Regions from separate parts of the Comamonas piscis genome, predicted to be linked through region 2. Evidence: predicted binding sites of a transcription regulator. Region 2 holds the regulator's gene; each other region holds the start of a gene.
What was found. The regulator sigma-54, encoded in region 2, starts transcription at its own class of promoters, with help from an activator protein. The targets are predictions, from matches to a motif close to TGGCANGNAANCTGCTTT.
Positions count from the first base shown of each region.

Region 1: nirB (nitrite reductase large subunit NirB) is a predicted target of sigma-54. The motif match lies at 2,291-2,308, and genes of this name have one in related genera.
Region 3: HS961_RS03715 (pilin) is a predicted target of sigma-54. The motif match lies at 3,209-3,226, and genes of this name have one in related genera.
Region 4: HS961_RS02750 (ammonium transporter) is a predicted target of sigma-54. The motif match lies at 1,476-1,493, and genes of this name have one in related genera.

Region 1 is NZ_CP058554.1:1,393,892-1,399,192, reverse strand. Features, by position in the region: gene nirB (nitrite reductase large subunit NirB) at 1-2,153, opposite strand, end outside; gene HS961_RS06225 (ABC transporter ATP-binding protein) at 2,448-3,281, opposite strand; gene ntrB (nitrate ABC transporter permease) at 3,278-4,174, opposite strand; gene HS961_RS06215 (CmpA/NrtA family ABC transporter substrate-binding protein) at 4,272-5,301, opposite strand, start outside.
Region 2 is NZ_CP058554.1:5,140,193-5,145,493, forward strand. Features, by position in the region: gene HS961_RS23240 (hypothetical protein) at 1-120, shown strand, start outside; gene HS961_RS23245 (aspartyl/asparaginyl beta-hydroxylase domain-containing protein) at 244-1,167, shown strand; gene rpoN (RNA polymerase factor sigma-54) at 1,256-2,881, opposite strand; gene lptB (LPS export ABC transporter ATP-binding protein) at 2,987-3,763, opposite strand; gene lptA (lipopolysaccharide transport periplasmic protein LptA) at 3,787-4,440, opposite strand; gene HS961_RS23265 (thiol:disulfide interchange protein DsbA/DsbL) at 4,552-5,196, opposite strand; gene HS961_RS23270 (SPOR domain-containing protein) at 5,253-5,301, opposite strand, start outside.
Region 3 is NZ_CP058554.1:802,801-808,101, forward strand. Features, by position in the region: gene sucC (ADP-forming succinate--CoA ligase subunit beta) at 1-326, shown strand, start outside; gene sucD (succinate--CoA ligase subunit alpha) at 343-1,239, shown strand; gene HS961_RS03705 (TerC family protein) at 1,352-2,035, shown strand; gene HS961_RS03710 (FHA domain-containing protein) at 2,301-2,984, shown strand; gene HS961_RS03715 (pilin) at 3,293-3,730, shown strand; gene HS961_RS03720 (tetratricopeptide repeat protein) at 3,795-5,301, shown strand, end outside.
Region 4 is NZ_CP058554.1:597,407-602,707, forward strand. Features, by position in the region: gene HS961_RS02745 (FAD-binding oxidoreductase) at 1-1,300, shown strand, start outside; gene HS961_RS02750 (ammonium transporter) at 1,541-2,773, shown strand; gene HS961_RS02755 (hypothetical protein) at 2,965-3,282, shown strand; gene HS961_RS02760 (aspartate aminotransferase family protein) at 3,453-4,793, shown strand; gene HS961_RS02765 (carboxymuconolactone decarboxylase family protein) at 4,830-5,301, shown strand, end outside.

The DNA of each region.
Region 1 (5,301 bases), 1.5 Mb from region 2:
TTGATGCCGCCATTGCCGCCGATATACATCTCCCAGCCGGAATCCACGCCGATGATGCCCACGTCCTTGATGCCCGATTCGGCGCAGTTGCGCGGGCAGCCGCTGACGGCGAACTTCACCTTGTGGGGGGCATACATGCGCCACATCGCGCGCTCCAGGTCCTTGCCCATCTGCGTGCTGTCCTGCGTCCCCATGCGGCACCATTCGCTGCCCACACAGGTTTTGACGGTGCGCAGCGCCTTGGCATAGGCATGGCCGCAGGGCATGCCTATGTCGTTCCACACGCCCTGCAGGTCTTCCTTTTTCACGCCCAGCAAATCAATGCGCTGGCCGCCGGTCACCTTCACGGTGGGGATCTGGTACTTGTCCACCACATCGGCAATGCGGCGCAGCTCGGAGGCCGTGGTCTCTCCGCCCCACATGCGCGGGATCACGCTGTAGGTGCCATCCTTTTGGATGTTGGCATGGCTGCGTTCGTTGATAAAGCGGCTTTGCGGGTCGTCGCGCGCCTCCTTGGGCCAGGTGCTGATCAGGTAGTAGTTGATGGCCGGGCGGCAGCTGGCGCAGCCATTGGGCGTGCGCCATTCCATAAAGTGGAAGACGCTGTCCGTCGTCAGCAGCCGGTGCTGGCGGATGGCATCGCGCACTGCCTGGTGGCCGTGGTCGCTGCAGCCGCACATGGGCTTGGTCTTGGGCGATGCCGAATAATCACCGCCGACGGTGAACATGATGATCTGCTCGACCAGGCCGGTGCAGGAGCCGCAGCTGGCACTGGCCTTGGTGTGCTTGCGCACGTCATCCAGGGTGAACAGGCCCTTGTCCTTGATGGCCTTGCAGATGGCGCCCTTGCTGACGCCATTGCAGCCGCAAACCTCATCGGCATCGGCCAGTGCGGCGGCCTTGTTCTGGCCCTGGTGGCCTGCATCGCCCAGGTTGGATTCGCCAAACATCAGCTTGTCGCGGATATCGGCCACGCTGCGGCCTTCGCGCAGCAGCTTGAAGTACCAGCTGCCATCGACGGTGTCGCCATACAGGCAGGCGCCCACCAGCCGGTCTTCCTTGATCACCAGCTTTTTGTAGACGCCCGAGTAGGGATCGCTCAGCACGATCTGCTCGGTGCCCTCCCCGCCTTGGAAATCCCCGGCCGAGAACAAATCAATGCCGGTGACCTTGAGCTTGGTCGAGGTGAGCGAGCCCTGGTAGCGGCCAATGCCCAGCTCGGCCAGGTGATTGGCCAGCACCTTGCCCTGCTCAAACAGCGGCGCCACCAAGCCGTAGGCAATGCCCCGGTGCGCGGCGCACTCGCCCACCGCATAGATGCGCGGGTCGGTCACCGTCTGCAAGGTGTCGCTCACCACAATGCCCCGGTTCACATGCAGGTGCATGGCCTCGGCCAGCGCCGTGTTGGGGCGGATGCCCACGGCCATCACCACCAGGTCGGCCTCGATCTCGCGGCCATCGGCAAAGCGCAGCGCGCGCACCCGGCCCTCGGCATTGCCCAGCAGCTCCTGCGTCTGCGCCTGCATAAAGAACTGCATGCCCCGCTCAATCAGCGACTTCTTCAGCAGCTGGGCGGCCTGGCCATCCAACTGCCGGTCCATCAGCCACTCACCCGCATGCACCACCGACACCTGCATGCCACGCTTCATCAGGCCATTGGCCGCCTCCAGCCCCAGCAGGCCGCCGCCAATCACCACCGCATGGCGCCAGCGGGTAGCGGCATCGATCATGGCCTGGGTATCGGCAATATCGCGGTAGGCCAGCACGCCTTGCAGCTCCTTGCCGGCAATCGGCAGCATGAAGGGGTTGGAGCCGGTGGCCAGAATGAGCCGGTCGTAGTCGGCCGTCACCGCCTCGCCCTGGGCATTGCGGGCATGCACCACGCGGCGGGCGCGGTCTACCGCATGCACCGTGCAGCCGGTGTGCAGGCGCACGCCATGCGTCTCGTACCAGCTCCAGTCGTTGAGGACGATGTCTTCCAAGGTCTGCTCGCCCGCCAGCACGGGCGAGAGCAGGATGCGGTTGTAGTTGGGGTGCGGCTCTGCGCCAAACACCGTTATCTCGTACAGATCCGGCGCCAGCGCCAGCAGCTCTTCCAGCGCTCGCACCCCGGCCATGCCGTTGCCAACCATGACCAACTTGATTTTTTTCATCGTATTCCCCGTGGGCAGCACAAAAAAAAGACGTCTAGGCGCCGCATGCCAGGCATGCGCGCATAGACGTCTTTGTCTTTGGGCAGCGGTGCTACGTTGCACTGCCGCCCGGTGGCCGCCATGGCCACGCCAACAACTATGCAAGTTCCATACCAAGTCGGCTGTCGAAGCGCGCCCGCAGCCGCGCATCGCCTGCGCACATTTTTTGTGCTGATGGACGGCCGCCCTGCCTCATTTGCGTGCACAAAAAAGGCGCTCCGTGTGGAGCGCCTGAGGCCAACTAAGCGGTATTTATCAGGCCACCTTCTCCACATGCACCTGGCGGGTGTAGAGAAAGTCAATCACCGCCTTGCGGCAGGCCTGGTACTGCGGGTCTTCGGCCAGCGCCACCCGGTTGCGCGGGCGGGCCAGCGGTACCGGCAGCACCTCGCCAATGGTGGCGGCAGGCCCATTGGTCATCATCACGATCTTGTCGGACAGCAGCACGGCCTCGTCCACATCATGGGTCACCATCACCACGGTGCTGCGTGTGCGCGCGACGATCTCCAGCAGCTCGTCCTGCAGCTTGGCGCGGGTCAGGGCATCCAAGGCGCCAAAGGGCTCGTCCATCAGCAGCACCTGGGGCTCCATCGACAGGGCGCGGGCAATGCCCACGCGCTGCTTCATGCCGCCCGATATCTCGCCGGGGCGCTTTTGTGCCGCATGGCTCAGGCCCACCAGCGCCAGCGCGGCATCGGTGCGGGCGGCGAGCTGGGCCTTGCGCTCGCGCCCGCCAAACACCCGCTCCACCGCCAGATGCACATTGGCCCAGCAGGTCAGCCAGGGCAGCAGCGAATGGTTTTGGAACACCACAGCCCGCTGCGGCCCAGGGCCCTTGATCTCGCGGTTGGCGCAGAGCAAGGTGCCTTCGCTGGGGCTGGCCAGCCCGGCAATCAGGTTCAGCAAGGTGGATTTGCCGCAGCCCGAGTGGCCAATCAGGCTGACAAACTCGCCCTGGGCAATCTCCAGGTTGATGCCCTGCAGCGCCTGGAACAGGCCCTTGGCGGTCTTGAAGCTTTGCGCCACCTGCTGCACCTCGATGTACTTGAGGTTGGGGGCTGCGGCCTGGGGGTTGGGATTGACGGTCATGCCTTGACCTCCTCAAAAGTGAATGCGGTGGCCAGGCGGATCAGCGCCCATTCCAGCAGCAGGCCAACGAGGCCAATGACAAAGATCGCAATGATGATGTTCTTGACGTTGAGGTTGTTCCACTCGTCCCAGACCCAAAAGCCAATGCCCACGCCACCGGTCAGCATCTCGGCGGCCACGATCACCAGCCAGGCGGTGCCAACGGCCAGGCGCACGCCCGTCAGCATGTAGGGCAGCACGGCGGGGAAGAGGATGGTGGTGGCAATCTTCCACTCACTCAGGTTCAGCACCCGCGCCACATTCATATAGTCCTGCGGCACGCGCTGCACACCGACGGCCGTGTTGATCACCATCGGCCAGATCGAGCAGATAAAGATGGTCCAGATCGCCGCCGGGTTCGCGCCCTTGAACACCAGCAGGCCAATCGGCAGCCAGGCCAGGGGCGACACCGGGCGCAGCAGGCTGATGACCGGGTTGAACATGCGCGAGAGAAAGTCAAAACGGCCAATCACAAAACCCAGCGGAATACCGACCAGCGCCGCCAGGCCAAAGCCGATGCTCACCCGCTGCAGCGAGGCCAGCACATTCCAGCCCACGCCCTGGTCATTGGGGCCGTTGCGGTAGAAGGGGTCGCGAAAGATCTCCTGCGCCTGCAGCCAGGTCTCCTGCGGGCCGGGGATGCCCGGGTTGCCCTGGGCGACGATGGACCACAGCACCAGCAGCAGGCCAAAGCCCAGCACCGGTGGCAGCAGGCTTTGCACCAAGCTGCCAAAGCGCTGCTGCCAGGCGGCGGCCAGATCGCGCGGGGCCACCGGGGCCGCCGAGGCCAGCACGGCCGGCGCTGCCACCAGGGGCTGGCTTACCGCGCCTGCCGTGGGCAGGCCGCGCGCCATGTGCTCATGGATGGACAAGATCTTGCGCTCGGGCGGGGCCGATGTCGGCAGGGGCGAAACACTCTCTCGCAATGCAGCGGGCATGGGGCTCTCCTTATCAGGCTTTGATCGCAAAGCTGTCGGCGTACTTGGCGGGGTCCGAACCATCCCAGACCTTGCCATCGATCAGCGCGCTGCTGCGCATGTCCGACTTGGGCACGGCAATCTTCAACTGCGTGGCCGCTTCCTTGTACAGGGCGGTCTGGTTGATCTTTTTCGCGACGGCCAGGTAGTCGGGGTGGTTCTTCAGCAAACCCCAGCGCTTGTGCTGGGTGAGGAACCACATGCCATCGGACAGATAGGGGTAGCTGGCCTCGCCATCGGCAAAGAATTTCATGTGGTTCGGGTCGTCCCAGGTCTTGCCCAGGCCATTCTGGTAACGGCCCAGAATGCGCTGGTTGATGGCGTCCACGCTGGTGTTCACATAGGCCTTGCCGGCAATGGTCTCGGCCATCTTCTGCTTGTTCTGCAGGCTGGCATCGATCCAGCGGCCCGCCTCCAGAATGGCCATGGTGACAGCGCGCGCGGTGTTGGGGTGGCGGCTGACAAAATCCTGCGTGCAGCCCAGCACCTTTTCCGGGTGGTCGCGCCAGATGTCCTGGGTGGTGACTGCCGTGATGCCAATGCCATCCATGATCGCGCGGTGGCCCCAGGGCTCGCCCACGCAAAAGCCATCCATATTGCCCACCCGCATATTGGCCACCATCTGCGGCGGCGGCACGGTGATCACTTTCGCATCCTTGAGCGGGTGGATGCCCGCGCTGGCCAGCCAGTAGTAGAGCCACATCGCATGGGTGCCCGTGGGGAAGGTCTGCGCAAAGGTGTATTCGCGCTTCTCGGCGGCCATCAGCTTGGCCAGCGAGGCGGCATCCACCGCGCCCTTGTCGGCCAGTTTTTTGGACAGGGTGATCGCCTGGCCATTGCGGTTGAGCGTCATCAGCACCGCCATGTCCTTTTGCGGGCTGCCCACGCCCAGCTGCACGCCGTAGACCAGGCCGTAGAGCACATGGGCAAAGTGCAGGTCGCCATTGATCAGCTTGTCGCGCACCCCTGCCCAGCTCGCTTCCTTGCTGGGCATGATCTTGACG
Region 2 (5,301 bases):
GCCAACGCACTGCAGGCCGAGCTGAACAAGGCGATGACCCCCTGGAGCGGCCAGCAGCGCCAGCTCAACCGCGAGATGCTGCAGCGCCTGAAAACCGCCTTCGCCACCCAGCCCAAATAAGCGCGCTGCCATCGGACGGATGCAATAGGCCTGCTGGCAGCAGGCCATCCAACCGCCCCGCAGGCCTTGCAGCGCGCCAGTTTGCGCTTGCGCAGACAGCCGCCGCAGCTAAAATCGCTGTCTATGGCAAAAATCATCGTTCTGGCCCTGGTGCTGCTTTTCTTTGGCTGCGGCCTCTATATGCACCTGCGCGGCAAGGTTCGGCACAAGCTGCTGCGCCAGCTGTTCGACCACTCCACTTTCACGGCGCCGTTCAATGTGTTCATGCTGATGTTCAGCAAGGTGCCGCGCACGCCCTACCTGCCCACCAGCACCTTCCCCGACCTGGCGCCCTTGCAAGCCAACTGGCGCGAGATCCGCGAAGAAGCCATCGGCCTGCAGAAGGCGATGCAGATCAAGGCAGCGGCCAACAACGACGATGCGGGCTTCAACTCCTTCTTCAAGACCGGCTGGAAGCGCTTCTACCTGAAGTGGTACGGCCAGGCCCACCCGTCGGCGATGGAGCTCTGCCCCAAGACCAGCGCACTGGTGCAATCGATCCCCGGCATCAAGGCCGCCATGTTTGCTGAGCTGCCGCCCGGCGCCAAGCTCAACCTTCACCGCGATCCCTATGCCGGCTCGCTGCGCTACCACCTGGCCGTTCTGGCGCCCAATGACGACCGCTGCATGATCGAAGTCGATGGCACGCCCTACAGCTGGCGCGAGGGCGAAGGCGTGATTTTTGACGAGACCTTTATGCATTGGGCCGAGAACCGGTCCGAGGGCAACCGCATCGTGCTGTTCTGCGATGTCGAGCGCCCCATGACCAATGGCTTTGCGCAGTGGCTCAACCGCTGGCTGGGCACGCATGTGGTGGCTGCTGCCAGCTCGCCCAACAACGAAGGCGATCCGCGCGGCTTTATCAGCCGCATCTTCAAGGTGTCGTTCTACATGGGCCAGTACCGCCGCCGCTTCAAGGCCTGGAACAAGACGGCCTACAAGCTGACCAAGTTCGGCCTGATGCTGGCCGTGCTGGCCTTGTTTATCTGGTGGCTCTGGCCCAAGTAAACTGGCGCCGTCTCAACGCAAAAACCGCAGTTCAACGAACTGCGGTTTTTTTATGCGCTGGGCCTTGAGCCCGCTGCGCCAACAACGCCTACAGCGCCTTGCGCAAACTGGCGGGCGGGATGCGCATTGCTTCACGGTATTTGGCCACCGTGCGGCGCGCGCATTCAATGCCCTGGGCCTGCAGCAGATCGGCGATTTTTGCGTCCGACAGCGGCTTCTTGGCGCTTTCCTCGTCCAGCAGTTGCTTGATCAGCGCCTTGACGGCGGTACTGGAGGCGCTGCCGCCGGTCTCGGTACCCAGGCCTGAGCCAAAGAAGTACTTCAGCTCAAAGGTACCCTGCGGCGTGGCCATGTACTTGGCGGTGGTCACGCGGCTGATGGTGGACTCGTGCAAACCCAGCTCATCGGCGATCTCGCGCAGCACCATGGGGCGCATGGCCAGCTCGCCATGCACAAAGAAATTGCGCTGCCGCTCCACAATGGCCTGCGACACGCGCAAGATGGTGTCAAAGCGCTGCTGGATGTTCTTGATGAACCAGCGCGCCTCCTGCAGGCGCTGCTGCAAGGCGCCATGGCCTTCGCTGCCCTTGTGGCTGCGCAAGGCATTGGCATAGACATCCTGCACGCGCAGGCGCGGCATCACTTCGGCATTGAGCTGCACGCTGAAGCCGGGCACCGGCAAACCGCGCTCATTGCTGGGGCGCACGATGACATCGGGAATGATGGCATTGCGGTCCACATCCGCATAGGGGCGGCCGGGCCGGGGCTCCAACTTGGCGATCAAGACCAGCGCGCTGCGCACTGCCGCTTCGTTGCAGCCTGTCAGCTGCATCAGCTTGCGCACATCGCGGCGCGCCAGCAGATCGAGTGATTCCTGGCAGACCAGCAAAGCCGTTTCCAGCGCCAGTGCATCGGCCTCGGGGGTGTCCGAGCCTTCTTCATCCAGCAGGCGTTGCCGCGCCTTGATCTGCAGCTGCATGCACTCAGACAGGTTGCGTGCACCCACCCCAAGGGGTTCCAGGCTTTGCAGCAAGCGCAGCGCGACCGTGAGGTGGTGGAGCAGCGCTTCATAGCGCTCGGGGTCGCTGGCATCGCCAAAGCTTTGCGCCAGCTCGGCCAAGGTCTCTTCCAGATAGCCGTCGTCGTTCAGCGATTCGATCAAGAAATAGAGTGCGGCCTGGCCCTCCTGGCACAAACGCAGTGACAGCGCCTGGCGGTGCAGCACATCCTGCAGGCTCAGGTGCTCGGAACGCCGGTCGGACAGCGGCGCTTCATCGTCGTCATCGCCCGAGCCCGCACTGGAGCGCGCGGGCAGGTCGCCCCCCCACTCTTCCCAGTCCGAGGCCGAGTCGCCGGAAGCGGCTTCCGCATCAACGCCCGTTTCCTTGCCCGCGCCAAAATCCAAAGGCAGGTCGGAAGGACCCGCCTCGAAATCGCTCGCGCTGCTGGTGTCGGTGCTGGCAGTGGTCTCGGTGGCTTTGTCGCCCACAGCGGCGGTCTCGGTGCCCTCGCTGGTGTCTTGGGCCGGTGCTTCCGCCCGTTCCGAATCAACAGCGTCATCGCCTTCGCGTTCCAGAAACGGGTTTTCATCGAGCATTTGCTCGACTTCCTGCGTCAGCTCTTGGGTGGACAGCTGCAGCAGACGGATGGACTGCTGCAATTGCGGCGTGAGGGTCAGGCTCTGCGATACACGCAGTGACAGCGAAGGCATCATGGCAGCGCCTCCGTGCCGACCACGGCAGATGGCATCCGACAAGCCCCAGCGGCCCGGCGGCGCAAGGCGGTATCTTGGCTGGCACGCCCGCCCGGGCGTGCGGCGTCACATACGGAAGTGCTCACCCAGATAGACCCTCCGCACCTCGGCGTTCTCCACAATCTCTTGCGGCGTGCCTGCGGCCAGCACCTTGCCATCGCTGATGATGCAGGCGTGGTCACAGATGCCCAGGGTTTCGCGCACATTGTGGTCGGTGATTAGCACGCCGATGCCGCGCTCTTTCAGGAAGGCGACAATGCGCTGGATCTCGATCACCGCAATCGGGTCGATACCGGCAAAGGGCTCGTCGAGCAGGATGAAACGGGGCTGGGTCGCCAGCGCGCGGGCGATCTCGACCCGGCGGCGCTCGCCACCGGACAGCGCCACGGAGGGCGACTCGCGCAGGTGCTCGACGCGCAGCTCCTGCAGCAGCGCGGTGAGCTGGCGCTCGACCTCGGCGCGCGACAGCGACTTGCCATGCTCGTCCTTTTGCAGCTCCAGCACGGCGCGCACATTGTCCTGCACGCTGAGCTTGCGGAAGATCGATGCCTCCTGCGGCAGGTAGGACAGGCCCAGCTGCGAGCGCTGGTGGATCGGCATATCGGCGACCGACTGGCCATCGATGCGGATGTCTCCGCCATCGCTGCGCACCAGGCCCACGATCATGTAGAACGAGGTGGTTTTGCCAGCACCATTGGGGCCGAGCAAACCCACCACTTCGCCTTTGCGCACCGACAGCGACACATCCTTGACCACCTTGCGGCTGCCATAGGACTTCTCCAGGTGCAACACCTCCAGCTGGCTGCGGTGGTCGCTGTTGGCGACCCGGGCATTGACGGAAATGGTCGAGGAGTTCTCTGCCACGGTTACTTGGCTCCGTCGTTCAGTTGGGTGCTGGGGCGCAAGGGGGTCTTGTCGTCCGCTGCGGGCTTGGCCGGGGTGCTGGCCTTGTCGTCCGCCTTGGGCGTCAGGATCACGCGCACGCGGCCGTTTTTCGCAGCGCCGGGCTTGGGATCGCTGGCTTGCGCGCCTTTCTGGCCGACCACGGTAAAGGTGTCGGTCAGGTTGTTGTAGGTGATCAGCGGGCCACTGACCTGGTCGGTCAAGGTGGTCTCGCGGTAGCGGCGCAGCTCGCCACGGCGCTCAAAATGCACGGTGTCATCGCGACCGTTGTAGGTGATGACCTCACCTTCGCCTTCAACGAACTCGTCGGGCGCGCCCGGTGCCGAGTCCCGCTTTTGGCGGAAGAACGCCAGCTTGCCCGGAGCAGCAGTCACCACGCCATGCTGGAAGCCGTCGCGGTCCTGGCTGACGGTCAACTGCGCACCGCGAATGATGATGGTGCCCTTGGTCACCACCACATTGCCGGTAAACACGCTGGTTTGCTTCAGTTCATCGTGGCGGCCATCGTCCGCCTCGATGTTCATGGGCTTGGTACGGTCGGCACGCTCAGCATGCGACAGCAGCGGCAAGGCCAGCATGGCCGCCACCAACAAGGAGTTAAAAATACGGTGTCTCATAAAGGCATGAATCTTGCTCTGCCCCATTGTAGCCATGCTGGAGCGTTGAACCGTTTTAAGCACAAAAAAGCCCGCCAGGGCGGGCTTCACCTAGGTGTCGCGTAAGTTCGCTCAGCCTTGTGTCGCCAGGAACTCGACCACTTGCAGCACATTGCCCATCGAGCCGGCACGGGTGCCGTCGGTGTAGTACTTGCCGGCCACGCCCAAGGATGGCACACCTTCGACGCCGTAGGATTCTTGCAGCTGGGTGGCCTTGCGCACTTGGCCCGCCACGCTGAAGGAATTGTAGGCCTCTTTGAACTTGGCGAGGTTCACGCCATTCTTGTCCATCCAGGCGAAGATCTCGTCGTCCTTGTTCAGGCGTTGGCGCTCCACATGGATCGCGCGGAAGACCTTGACATGCACTTCAGGGATCAGGCCCATGGACTCCAGCGCAAAGTAGATTTTTTGCTGGGGCACAAAGGTGTTGTTGAAGGCAACCGGCACGCGGCGGATCTGCAGGTTCTTGGGCGCTGTCTTGGCCCAGGCTTCAAACTGCGGCTCGAAGGCATTGCAGTGGGGGCAGCTGTACCAGAAGAACTCGATGACTTCTACCTTGCCAGCAGGCGCGTCAGGGGTGACGGGCTTGGCCAGCTTGATGTAGTCCTTGCCTTCCTTGAACTTGGCTTGCGCGTTGGCGCCAGTGGCAAAAGGCAGGCTCAGTGCGGAAGCGGCCGTAGCGGAAGCCGCCAGGGTAGAAAAATCACGACGTTTCATGTGTTGTTAACTCCAGTGACAAGTTGCGGTTAGGAGTGCCCTGCACCGCCAAAAGTTCAACGCTGTACGCGAACGATTTGCGCATCCACGCCAGCGCCATCGAGC
Region 3 (5,301 bases), 860 kb from region 2:
TTGGCGGCGAGCCAGCCAACTTCCTGGACGTGGGCGGCGGTGCTACCCCTGAGAAGGTCACCGAAGCCTTCAAGATCATGCTCAAGAACCCCAAGGTCAAGGGCATTCTGGTCAACATCTTCGGCGGCATCATGAAGTGCGACACCATCGCTACCGGCGTGATCACCGCTTGCAAGGCGGTGAACCTGAGCGTGCCACTGGTGGTCCGCATGAAGGGCACCAACGAAGAGCTGGGCAAAAAGATGCTGGCCGAATCGGGCCTGCCCATCATCTCGGCCGACACCATGGCCGAAGCCGCCACCAAGATCGTTGCCGCAGTGAAGTAAGCCCTGGAGAACACACATGTCTATCTATATCAATAAAGACACCAAAGTCATTACCCAAGGCATCACGGGCAAGACCGGCCAGTTCCACACTGAAAAGTGCCAGGAATACGCGAACGGCAAGAACTGCTTCGTCGCGGGCGTGAACCCCAAGAAGGCTGGCGAAAAGATTTTCGACATCCCAATCTACGGTTCGGTCAAGGACGCTGCCAAGGACACCGGTGCCACCGTGTCCGTGATCTATGTGCCACCCGCAGGCGCTGCTGCAGCCATCTGGGAAGCAGTGGAAGCCGATCTGGACCTGGCCATCTGCATCACCGAAGGCATCCCAGTGCGCGACATGCTGGAAGTGCGCAACAAGATGAAGGCCAAGGAAGCGGCTGGCGGCAAGAAGACCTTGCTGCTGGGCCCTAACTGCCCAGGTCTGATCACCCCCGGCGAAATCAAGATCGGCATCATGCCCGGTCACATCCACAAGCCAGGCCGCATTGGTGTGGTGAGCCGTTCCGGCACCCTGACCTATGAAGCCGTGGCACAGCTGACCGAACTGGGCATTGGCCAGTCGTCGGCCGTCGGTATCGGTGGTGACCCCATCAACGGTCTGAAGCACATCGATGTGATGCGCGCCTTCAACGACGATCCTGACACCGATGCCGTGATCATGATCGGCGAAATCGGCGGCCCGGACGAAGCGGAAGCCGCTCTCTGGTGCAAGGCCAACATGAAGAAGCCTGTCGTGGGCTTCATCGCTGGTGTGACGGCTCCTCCCGGCAAGCGCATGGGCCACGCCGGTGCGCTGATCTCCGGCGGCGCCGACACGGCAGATGCCAAGCTGGCCATCATGGAAGAGTGCGGTTTCACCATCACCCGCAACCCATCCGAAATGGGCCGCCTGCTGCAAGCGCTGCTGAAGTAAGCAAAATTACGCATGCCAGGGGCGGCATGCCCCGCTAAACTGCGTACTCCACTAAAAAGAAGACGCCAGATCGTACAGGTCTGGCGTCTTTATTCATAACTACGGAGCAACTATGGATTACGTCAATCATCCCGACTTTTGGATCGGGCTGGTGAAGATCATCTGGATCAACATCATTCTCTCGGGCGACAACGCCGTTGTCATTGCGCTCGCAGCGCGCTCCCTGCCCCCTGAACAACAAAGAAAAGCCATCATGTTCGGCTCCGGCGCCGCCGTGGTACTGCGCATCTTGCTGACCGTGGTGGCTGCCAAGCTGCTGGAGCTGTCCTTCCTGCAAATCGTGGGCGGCTGCCTGCTGCTGTGGATTGGCCTGCAGTTGCTGACCAGCCATGACGAAGAAGAAGGCGCGGGCAAGGGCACTGGGACGATGATGGCCGCCATCCGCACCATCCTGATCGCCGACCTGGTGATGAGCCTGGATAACGTGATCGCCGTGGCCGCTGCCGCTGGCGGCAATATGCTGCTGCTGATTCTGGGCCTGGCCATCTCGATCCCGCTGGTGGTCTTTGGCTCCACCTTGATGATCAAGCTGATGGAACGCTTTCCGGTCATCATCATCCTGGGTGCCGGCCTGATCGGCTGGGTAGGTGGCGAGACCATCATGAACGACAGGCTGCTGCACGGCTTGGTGGAAGCCAACCCTGCGCTGCACTACCTGGCGGCTGCCGCGGGCGCAGCGCTGGTCGTAGGCCTGGGCCTGTGGTTGCAAAAACGCAATACAGCGTCGGCACATTGATAGAGATTGGCTTTATCGCCGCAGCAAAAGCGCCTTCGGGCGCTTTTTGCATTTTTCGGATCATGAGTGGAGCATCGCTGACCCAGGCACATGCTTGCAGCAAGCTGTTGTTTTAGCTCAAAAATACTATGTATATGGAAAAACAAGGGTTAACCCCTAACCAAAGTCCGGGAGCACACCACACATCGTGATCGTTTGTTAACAGCGTATCAAAACTACCATTTATGTAGTCTATTTGCCTATAATCCAGGCGAGGTTTATCAATATGCCAAGACTCATAGTTTCGTTAGATGGTGTGGTGGTGCAGGACTACGTGCTGACAGAGTCCCGGGCCACCCTTGGGCGCCGTTCCACCAACGACATCGTGCTGACCGACATGGCGGTCAGCGGCGAGCATGTCGCGTTCACCTATGAGAAGAAGATTGGCATTGTCGTCGTTGAAGACCTGGGCAGCACCAACGGCACCCGCGTCAACGGCCTGAAAGTGCGCCGCCAGGTGCTGCAAAGCGGCGACCTGCTGGATATCGGCAAGTGCCGCATCCGCTTTCTGATGAACTCCCTCGTGCCTGAGAGCCACTATATGCATGCCAGCGAAGCCGGCAGCCTCACCGCCAAGGCATCCCACATTCTGTACGGTGAGGAAGATACCCCCACCGTCCCCGCAGACTTCCCCCTCGTTGAAGAGCAGCCCTACACCCCCAGCGCCTATCTGCGCGCCGTCAGCGGCGCCAACGAAGACATCCTGCTGTCCAAAGTTGTCACCACCGTCGGCCGCCCTGGCATCGCCGTCGCTGCGCTGACCAAGCGCGGCAAGGGCTACATCGCCACCAAGGTGGATGGGTCTGCGGATGTGGTGCTGAACGGCCAAGCGCTGAATGGGGTGGGGCTGTCGATGCACAAGGGAGATCGGATTGAGCTCGCGGGGATGGCTTATGAGTTTTGGGGGTAGAGGTTAGGGCAGCGCTTGACCTCAGCGATGCAGAGACGGCGGCACCTTGGGGTGCCGTTTCCTCTTGTGCATGCTGTTTGTCGGCTCACAATGTTCGATACGGATGGGGTGACAAAAATGGCAGAAATCTCGGCAGAGTGACATTTATGAACGTCTTCCACAATAAGTTAACAAAACGCCGCAATTTTGTCAGCGCAGGCCGCGTCCTGCAGGCGCTCAGAAGTTGGCACAGCACTTGCTGTCTACACCACACGCCAAGTCAGTTCGACAAGGCTACCTAATCACTGGTTACATAGAGAGGATTCAACATGCTGCGTACTATGCAAAAGGGTTTCACCCTGATCGAACTGATGATCGTTGTGGCGATTATCGGTATTCTGGCTGCTATCGCTCTGCCTGCTTACCAAGACTACACGGCTCGTTCGCAGATGTCGGAAGCCATGACCCTGGCCAGCGGTGCAAAGGGAGCGGTCACGGAAACCTTCTCCAACAACGGCGTTTGGCCATCGAGCAACGTCTCTGCTGGCTTGGCTGCTGCTGCTGATATCAAAGGTAAGTATGTTGACAACGTGAATGCTGCTGGTGGTCATATCATTGCAACGATGAAGTCTAGCGGCGTTGCTGCTGGTATCTCCGGCGCTACTCTGACTCTGAGCCCTATCACTCACTCTGGCTCGATCGAGTGGAAGTGCAAGAAGGACGGCTCCAAGGATGCCAAGTTCTATCCAGCTTCTTGCCGTGGCTAATAGCTAATTTAGCTAGCATCAACTACCCGCTTTATGCGGGTAGTTTCATTTTGGGAAGGTGTTAATGTATAAGCTGATTTGCTGGAAGCCTGCTCTCGTCTTGGCTGTGTTGTTTGTAGTGTGCCTAGGCGTGTATTGGCCGGGACTGGCAGGTGGATTTATTTTTGATGACTTTCCTAACTTGTCTCCCTTGGGAGCTTTTGGTGGGGTGAAGGATTTTGAAACCTTCAAGAGTTTTGTGTTGGATGGTTTTGCCGGTCCACTGGGTAGACCTATTTCTCTCGCGAGCTTCGTACTGGATGGAACCAATTGGCCGACGGATCCGTATCCATTCAAGCGAACCAATCTTCTGATCCATCTATTTTCGGGGTTCGCCCTTTTTTGCGCCAGTCTCAATCTGTTGAAATTCTATGGCGCAAAATCTAAAGCTGCGATTTGGGTTGCAGTCTTGAATACCGCCTTCTGGCTACTGCACCCTTATATGGTTTCGTCCACGCTGTATGTAGTGCAGCGCATGGCTCAACTGGCTGCATTGTTTGTTTTTGCTGGTTTGGCGGGGTATTTGCAGGGGCGGTTGCTTCTTGGTCGCAAACCGCTGGCAGCTTATATGTGGATGTCAGGCTCGGTGGGACTAGGTACTTTGTTGGCAGCATTTAGCAAGGAAAATGGCATTCTATTGCCTCTTTTTGTCCTAGTCATTGAGTTCTGTCGACCGAAGCAAGCATTGGTTGATGGGCAGGCGCCAGTGTCTTCTGTGAAGCCAGATTGGCGCTGGCGTGCTATTTTTGTTTGGCTGCCTATTGCTGCCATCTTTTGGCAATTGGCTAAAGAGGTTAACTTTTCTCCAAATGTTTGGCCTACGCGTCCATTCAGTCAGGTACAACGTTTGTTGACCGAGCCCCGAATTATTTGGGAATACTTATATCACCTCTATATACCAAGGATCGAAGGACGCGGACTCTTTCAGGATGCTTTCACGATATCAAAAGATATATTTAGTCCTTGGATCACATTGCCAAGTATTTTGGGTGTAATTGGCCTTCTGATATTTGGATTCTGGGCGAAAAATAGAGGTTTGTTGGGCGCCTATACGGCATTAGCGATTTTCTTTTTCTTTAGTGCGCATTTGGTTGAATCCACTGTTGTTGGTTTGGAACTTTACTTCGAACACCGTAATTATGCAGCTGCTGCTTTTTTGTTTCTTCCAATTGCCGTCGGCATTGTATATATCATAGAGAGGCGTAGTCAATTTATTGGTGTGAGCACTGCTTCATTTTTGATTTTGATGTTATGCGGCTTGACTTGGCAAAGAAGCATGCTCTGGGCGGACACGGAAGGTCTGCAGACCTATTGGGCTGTGTCGTCACCTAACTCCGCAAGAGCGCAGAATCATCTGGCAGGCCAATTGATAAATCAAGGTCGGGGTGAGGAGGCTGCTGAGTTCTTGCAAAAAGCTAGTGCCAGATTGCCTGATAGTTCCTTGCTAACCATGCAATTTTTTATCACCAAAATCCAACTGGGAACTGTGACGGACGCAGATTTCAGTCATGCCTTTGAATCGTTGCCCAAAC
Region 4 (5,301 bases), 660 kb from region 2:
CGACTGGAGCGGCACGCCACCGGTGCCGCCGCTGGCGCTGCTGCGCCCACGCAGCACAGACGAGGTCAGCGCTTTGCTGCGCATCTGCCATGCCCACCGGGTGCCGGTGGTGCCCCAGGGCGGCCTGACCGGGCTGGCGGGGGCGGCCGTACCGGTGGCCCAAGGCGTGGCGGTGGCTATGGACCGCATGCAGCAGATCGAAGATGTGAATGCGCGCACCGGACTGATGACCGTGCAGGCTGGCGTGAGCCTGCAGACCGTGCAGGAAGCGGCCGTGGCGGCCGGCTGGGTGTTTGGCGTGGACCTGGGCGCGCGGGGCAGCTGCCAGATTGGCGGCAATGTCTCCACCAATGCGGGCGGCAATGGCGTGCTGCAAAACGGCATGATGCGCGAGCAGGTGCTGGGGCTGGAGGTGGTGCTGGCCGATGGCACGGTGCTGCCGATGCTGCGGCCCATGCTGAAGAACAACACCGGCTACGACCTCAAGCAGTTTTTTATCGGTGCCGAGGGAACCCTGGGCATCATCACCCGCGTGCTGCTGCGCCTGCGGCCCGCCCCACAGGCCAAGGCCACCTGCATGGTGGCGCTGCCGGGCTTTGACGAGGCGCTGGCGGTGCTGGCGCGCATGCAGGCCCGCTTTGGCAACAGCGTGGCCGCGTTTGAGCTGATGTGGAGCGACTTTGTGCAGACCTCCATCCAGTGGCAAAAGCTGCAGCCCGCGTTTGCCGAGCATCATCCGCTGCAGGCGCTGATTGATGTGGATGGCAAGGACGAGGCCGCCCTGCGCGCTGCTGTGGAAGAGGCCCTGGGCGAGGCCATGGAAGCTGGCGAGGTGGTGGATGCGGTGATCGCGCAGTCGAGCGAGCAGGCCAAGAGCCTGTGGAAGCTGCGCGAGGCACCAGCCGAGATGACCGCGCACATGCACCCGCCTGTGAACTTTGACGTGAGCCTGCCCCAGGTGGACATTGGCCGCTTTGCCGCCGCTTGCCGCGCTGCCTTTGATACGCGCTGGCCTGGTCACCACAGCCTGTTTTTTGGCCATGTGGGCGATGGCAATTTGCATGTCACCACCGACAGCAAAACCATCAATGGCGAGGATGAGGCGCTGGAAGCCGTGCTCTACGGCCTGGTGCAGCAGTTCCAGGGCAGTGTCTCTGCCGAGCATGGCATTGGCCTGCACAAGATGCCCTATCTGGCCTTTAGTCGCACGCCGCAAGAGCTCGCTGCCATGCGGGCGATCAAGCTGGCGCTCGATCCGCTGGGGTTGATGAACCCGGGCAAGGTGTTCGCGGCGGACTGAAGCCCGTCTTAGTCCCTTCATACGGAGCCGGCGCCTGCAGCAATGCAAGCGCCGGTTTTCCTTTGGATGGGCGACTGCTCAGGGCACCGATGTGGTGCGATCTGGCTCTAGCCGACGGCGCCGCCATCGCTCCACAGGCGCGCAGAACCCCATATCCAGGCGCTTTCCCGCCCCATGGCATAGAAACTGCTACCTTTTGAAACAAACCCGCAATGGATGACAACGTACAAAGGGGATGGCATGCAAATGGTGCAGATGGCAGCGATTGACAAGGCCGATACGGCCTGGATCTTGGTCTCTACGGTGTTGGTATTGCTGATGACCCTGCCGGGCATTGCACTCTTCTATGCCGGGCTGGTGCGGCGCAAGAACGTGGTCAACACGATGGTGGCGGTTTTTGCGGTGGCGGCGGTGGTCTCACTCACCTGGTTTGCACTGGGCTACTCGCTGGCCTTCAGCAAGTCGTCGGCCTGGCTGGGCGGGCTGGACCGGGCCTGGTTCTCGTCCATGCGGCTGGATGCGGCGGCGGGCACGGTGTCGGTTAGCCACCTGGCGCCTAATATCCCCGAAGCGCTGTATGCGCTGTTCCAGATGGCCTTTGCCGTCATCACCACCACCTTGATCATTGGCGCCGTGGTCGAGCGCATGCGCTTTTCAGCGCTGCTGCTGTTCTCGGCGCTGTGGAGCGTGCTGGTCTACGCGCCCATCGCCCATTGGGTGTGGGAGAGCGATGGTTGGCTCAACAAGCTGGGCGCGCTGGACTTTGCCGGTGGCGCGGTGGTACACGTCAATGCGGGTGTGTCGGCCCTTGTCTGCGCGGCCATGCTGGGGCGGCGCCAGGGCTATGGCCGCCAGGCCTTTGAGCCGCACAGCCTGGGCTGGACGGCGATGGGCGCCGCGCTGCTGCTGATTGGATGGTTTGGTTTTAACGCCGGCTCGGCGCTGTCGGCCGATGGCCGGGCCGCGCTGGCCATGCTGGTAACCATGGTGGCGGCTGCAGCCGGTGCGCTGTCCTGGATGCTGGTCGAGTGGTGGGTGCGCGGCGCCCCGACCTTGCTGGGTGTGCTCTCGGGCCTGATTGGCGGCCTGGTGGCCATCACCCCCGCTGCCGGTTTTGTGCAGCTGGGCGGTGCGGTGGCGATTGGCCTGATCGCCGGTGTGGCCTGCTTTTGGGGCGCCACCTGGCTCAAGCGCCGCCTGGGGGTGGATGACTCGCTCGATGTATTTGGCGTACACGGCGTGGGTGGCATTGCCGGCTCGCTGCTCACCGCCTTGTTTGCCGACCGCGCCATTGCCGGCGTGGACGCCACGGTGCTGAACCAGCTGGTGGCTGTGGCGGCCGTGGCTATTTACAGCGCGGCGGGCACTGCCATTTTGCTGACCGTTATCCGCGTGGTTCTGCCTTTGCGGGTGACGGCGCAGCAGGAGCTGGATGGTTTGGACCAAAGCCTGCACCAGGAAAGCCAGCATTGAGAGCCGCCAACACGCCCCTTGGTACGTCGTTGCAAACCCTTGTCGTACGCGTTGTACTGCCTACGGATTTGCGCCTCGTCTTAACCGCAAAACTGCGGTTTGCTGGGCGCTGTTAGCGCCTCTTATTGAGTCAGGCTGCGCCGCATGGGGCGCGCAGCCTGCCCATCAGGTTCTGCCATGGAGGAGCTTGTATGAACGACAGTGAACGCGTGGCCATTGCCGCACATTTGCATGTGGCCCTGCGCCGCAAGACGGGCCGGGTGACCGATACCGAGTGGATGGCCAGCGATACCACCTATGGCCAGGCGATGGCCCAGTTTGCGCTGAACCATGCCCGCAGCAACCAGGATGCAGAGCTGGAGCGGCTGGCGCTGCGGTTTGCGGCCAGCCTGCCGGGCGCGGTGGTACCTGCAGCCGCCGTTGCTGCCGTGGTCGCAGACCCTGTAGCGGATCCCGCTGCGCCCGGCCTGCTGGCATCCGCCAAGCGATATGTGGGCGGGTTGCGCTGAATCGATAAGCAGAGAGGGAGGGAAGGGGAAGCTTGGCACCAAAGATGGATGGACATGGATCGACACGGATCAAATGATCCAATAATGTATTGAAAAAATACAAATGTTCCTTATACTGTGCGTATCGCTGCCGGCGCAGGGCTGGTGTCGCATTGTGAAGGAGTGCTCGCATGAGCCATGTCATCCATCGTTCTCTGGCCCAGGTTCCTCTTGTCGCGGTGGGCGGCAAAGGCGTGGCCTTGTTTGACCAGGCCGGCAAGGCCTACCTGGATGCGAGTGGCGGCGCGGCGGTGTCTTGCCTGGGCCACGGCCACCCGGATGTGCTGGCAGCGATGCACCGCCAGCTGGACCAGTTGGCCTATGCCCACACCAGCTTTTTCACCACCGAGGTGCAAGAGGCGCTGGCCGACCATTTGGTGGCGCATGCGCCCGCAGGCATGACGGAGGTGTACTTTGTCTCCGGTGGATCGGAAGCGGTGGAAGCCGCGCTGAAAATGGCGCGCCAGTATTTTGTCGAAATCGGCCAGCCCGAGCGCACGCACTTTGTCGCGCGGCGCCAAAGCTACCACGGCAATACCCTGGGTGCCTTGGCTGTGGGCGGCAATGAATGGCGTCGCAAGCAGTTTGCCCCGATCCTGATGGACGTGGGCCGCGTGGCGCCAGCCTATGAATACCGCGACCGCCGGGACGGCGAGAGCCAGCCCGCCTATGTGGCGCGTTTGCTGGCCGAGATTGATGCCCAGTTCCAGGCACTGGGCCCGGACAAGGTGATCGCCTTTGTGGCCGAGCCGGTGGTGGGCGCCACCTTGGGCGCGGTGGCGGCACCGGCTGGTTACTGGCAGGGCCTGCGTGCGCTCTGTGATCGCTATGGCATCTTGCTGATCGCCGACGAGGTGATGTGCGGCATGGGCCGCACCGGCAGCCTGCATGCGGTGGAGCAAGAGGGCATCAGCCCCGACCTGATGACCATTGCCAAGGGCTTGGGTGGCGGCTACCAGCCGATTGGCGCGGTGCTGGCGCAGCACAAGATTGTGGACGCCATGCGGCGCGGCAGTGGCATGTTCCAGCATGGCCATACCTACATCGGCCATGCGATGGCAGCGGCCGCCGCACTGGCAGTGCAGCAGGTGATTCAGCGTGACCAGTTACTGCCCCAGGTGCTGGCGCGTGGCGCCTACCTGCAAAAGCAGCTGCATGCCCGCTTTGACGCGCACCCGCATGTCGGCGATATCCGGGGCCGGGGCCTGTTCTGGGGCGTGGAGCTGGTGCAGGACCGCAGCAGCAAAGCCACGTTTGATCCGGCGTTCAAGCTGCATGCCAAGGTCAAGGCCCAGGCCATCGCCCATGGCTTGCTGTGCTATCCCATGGGTGGCACGATTGACGGCCTGCATGGCGACCATGTGCTGCTGGCGCCGCCCTTTATCAGTAGTGAAGCCGAGCTGGACCAGGTGGTGGAGCGCCTGGGCGATGCCATCGACAAAGTGCTGGCCCAGCAGCCCGTGGCTGCCTGAGAACGCTCCCGATCACCGATCTGAAAGACCCGCCTGATGACCCCCTCCCAGGACCGCATGCCGCCCTTGTCCCCAGAGGCTTGGAACGAAGAGCAGCGCCGCTATGCCCAGCCCATCATCGATGGCCCGCGCGGCGCGCTGATATCGCCCTTTGTGCCCTTGCTGCGCAGCCCCGAGCTGATGGACCACACCCAGCGGCTGGGCGAGTACCTGCGCTACCGCAGCGCCATCGGCGTGCGCCTGACGGAGCTGGCCATTTTGGTAACGGCCCGCCAGTGGACGCAGCAGGTGGAATGGGCCATCCATGCGCCAATTGCGCTGCGCGAAGGCGTGACCCAGTCGACCGTGGATGCCGTGGCCCAAGGCCGCCGCCCCGAGGCCATGCCCGAGGACGAGGCCGTTGTGCATGACTTCTGCATCGAGCTGCATCAGCAGCGCCAGGTGAGCGACGCCACCTGGGCGCGCGCGCAGCAACTGTTTGGCGTCAAGGGCGTGATGGACCTGATTG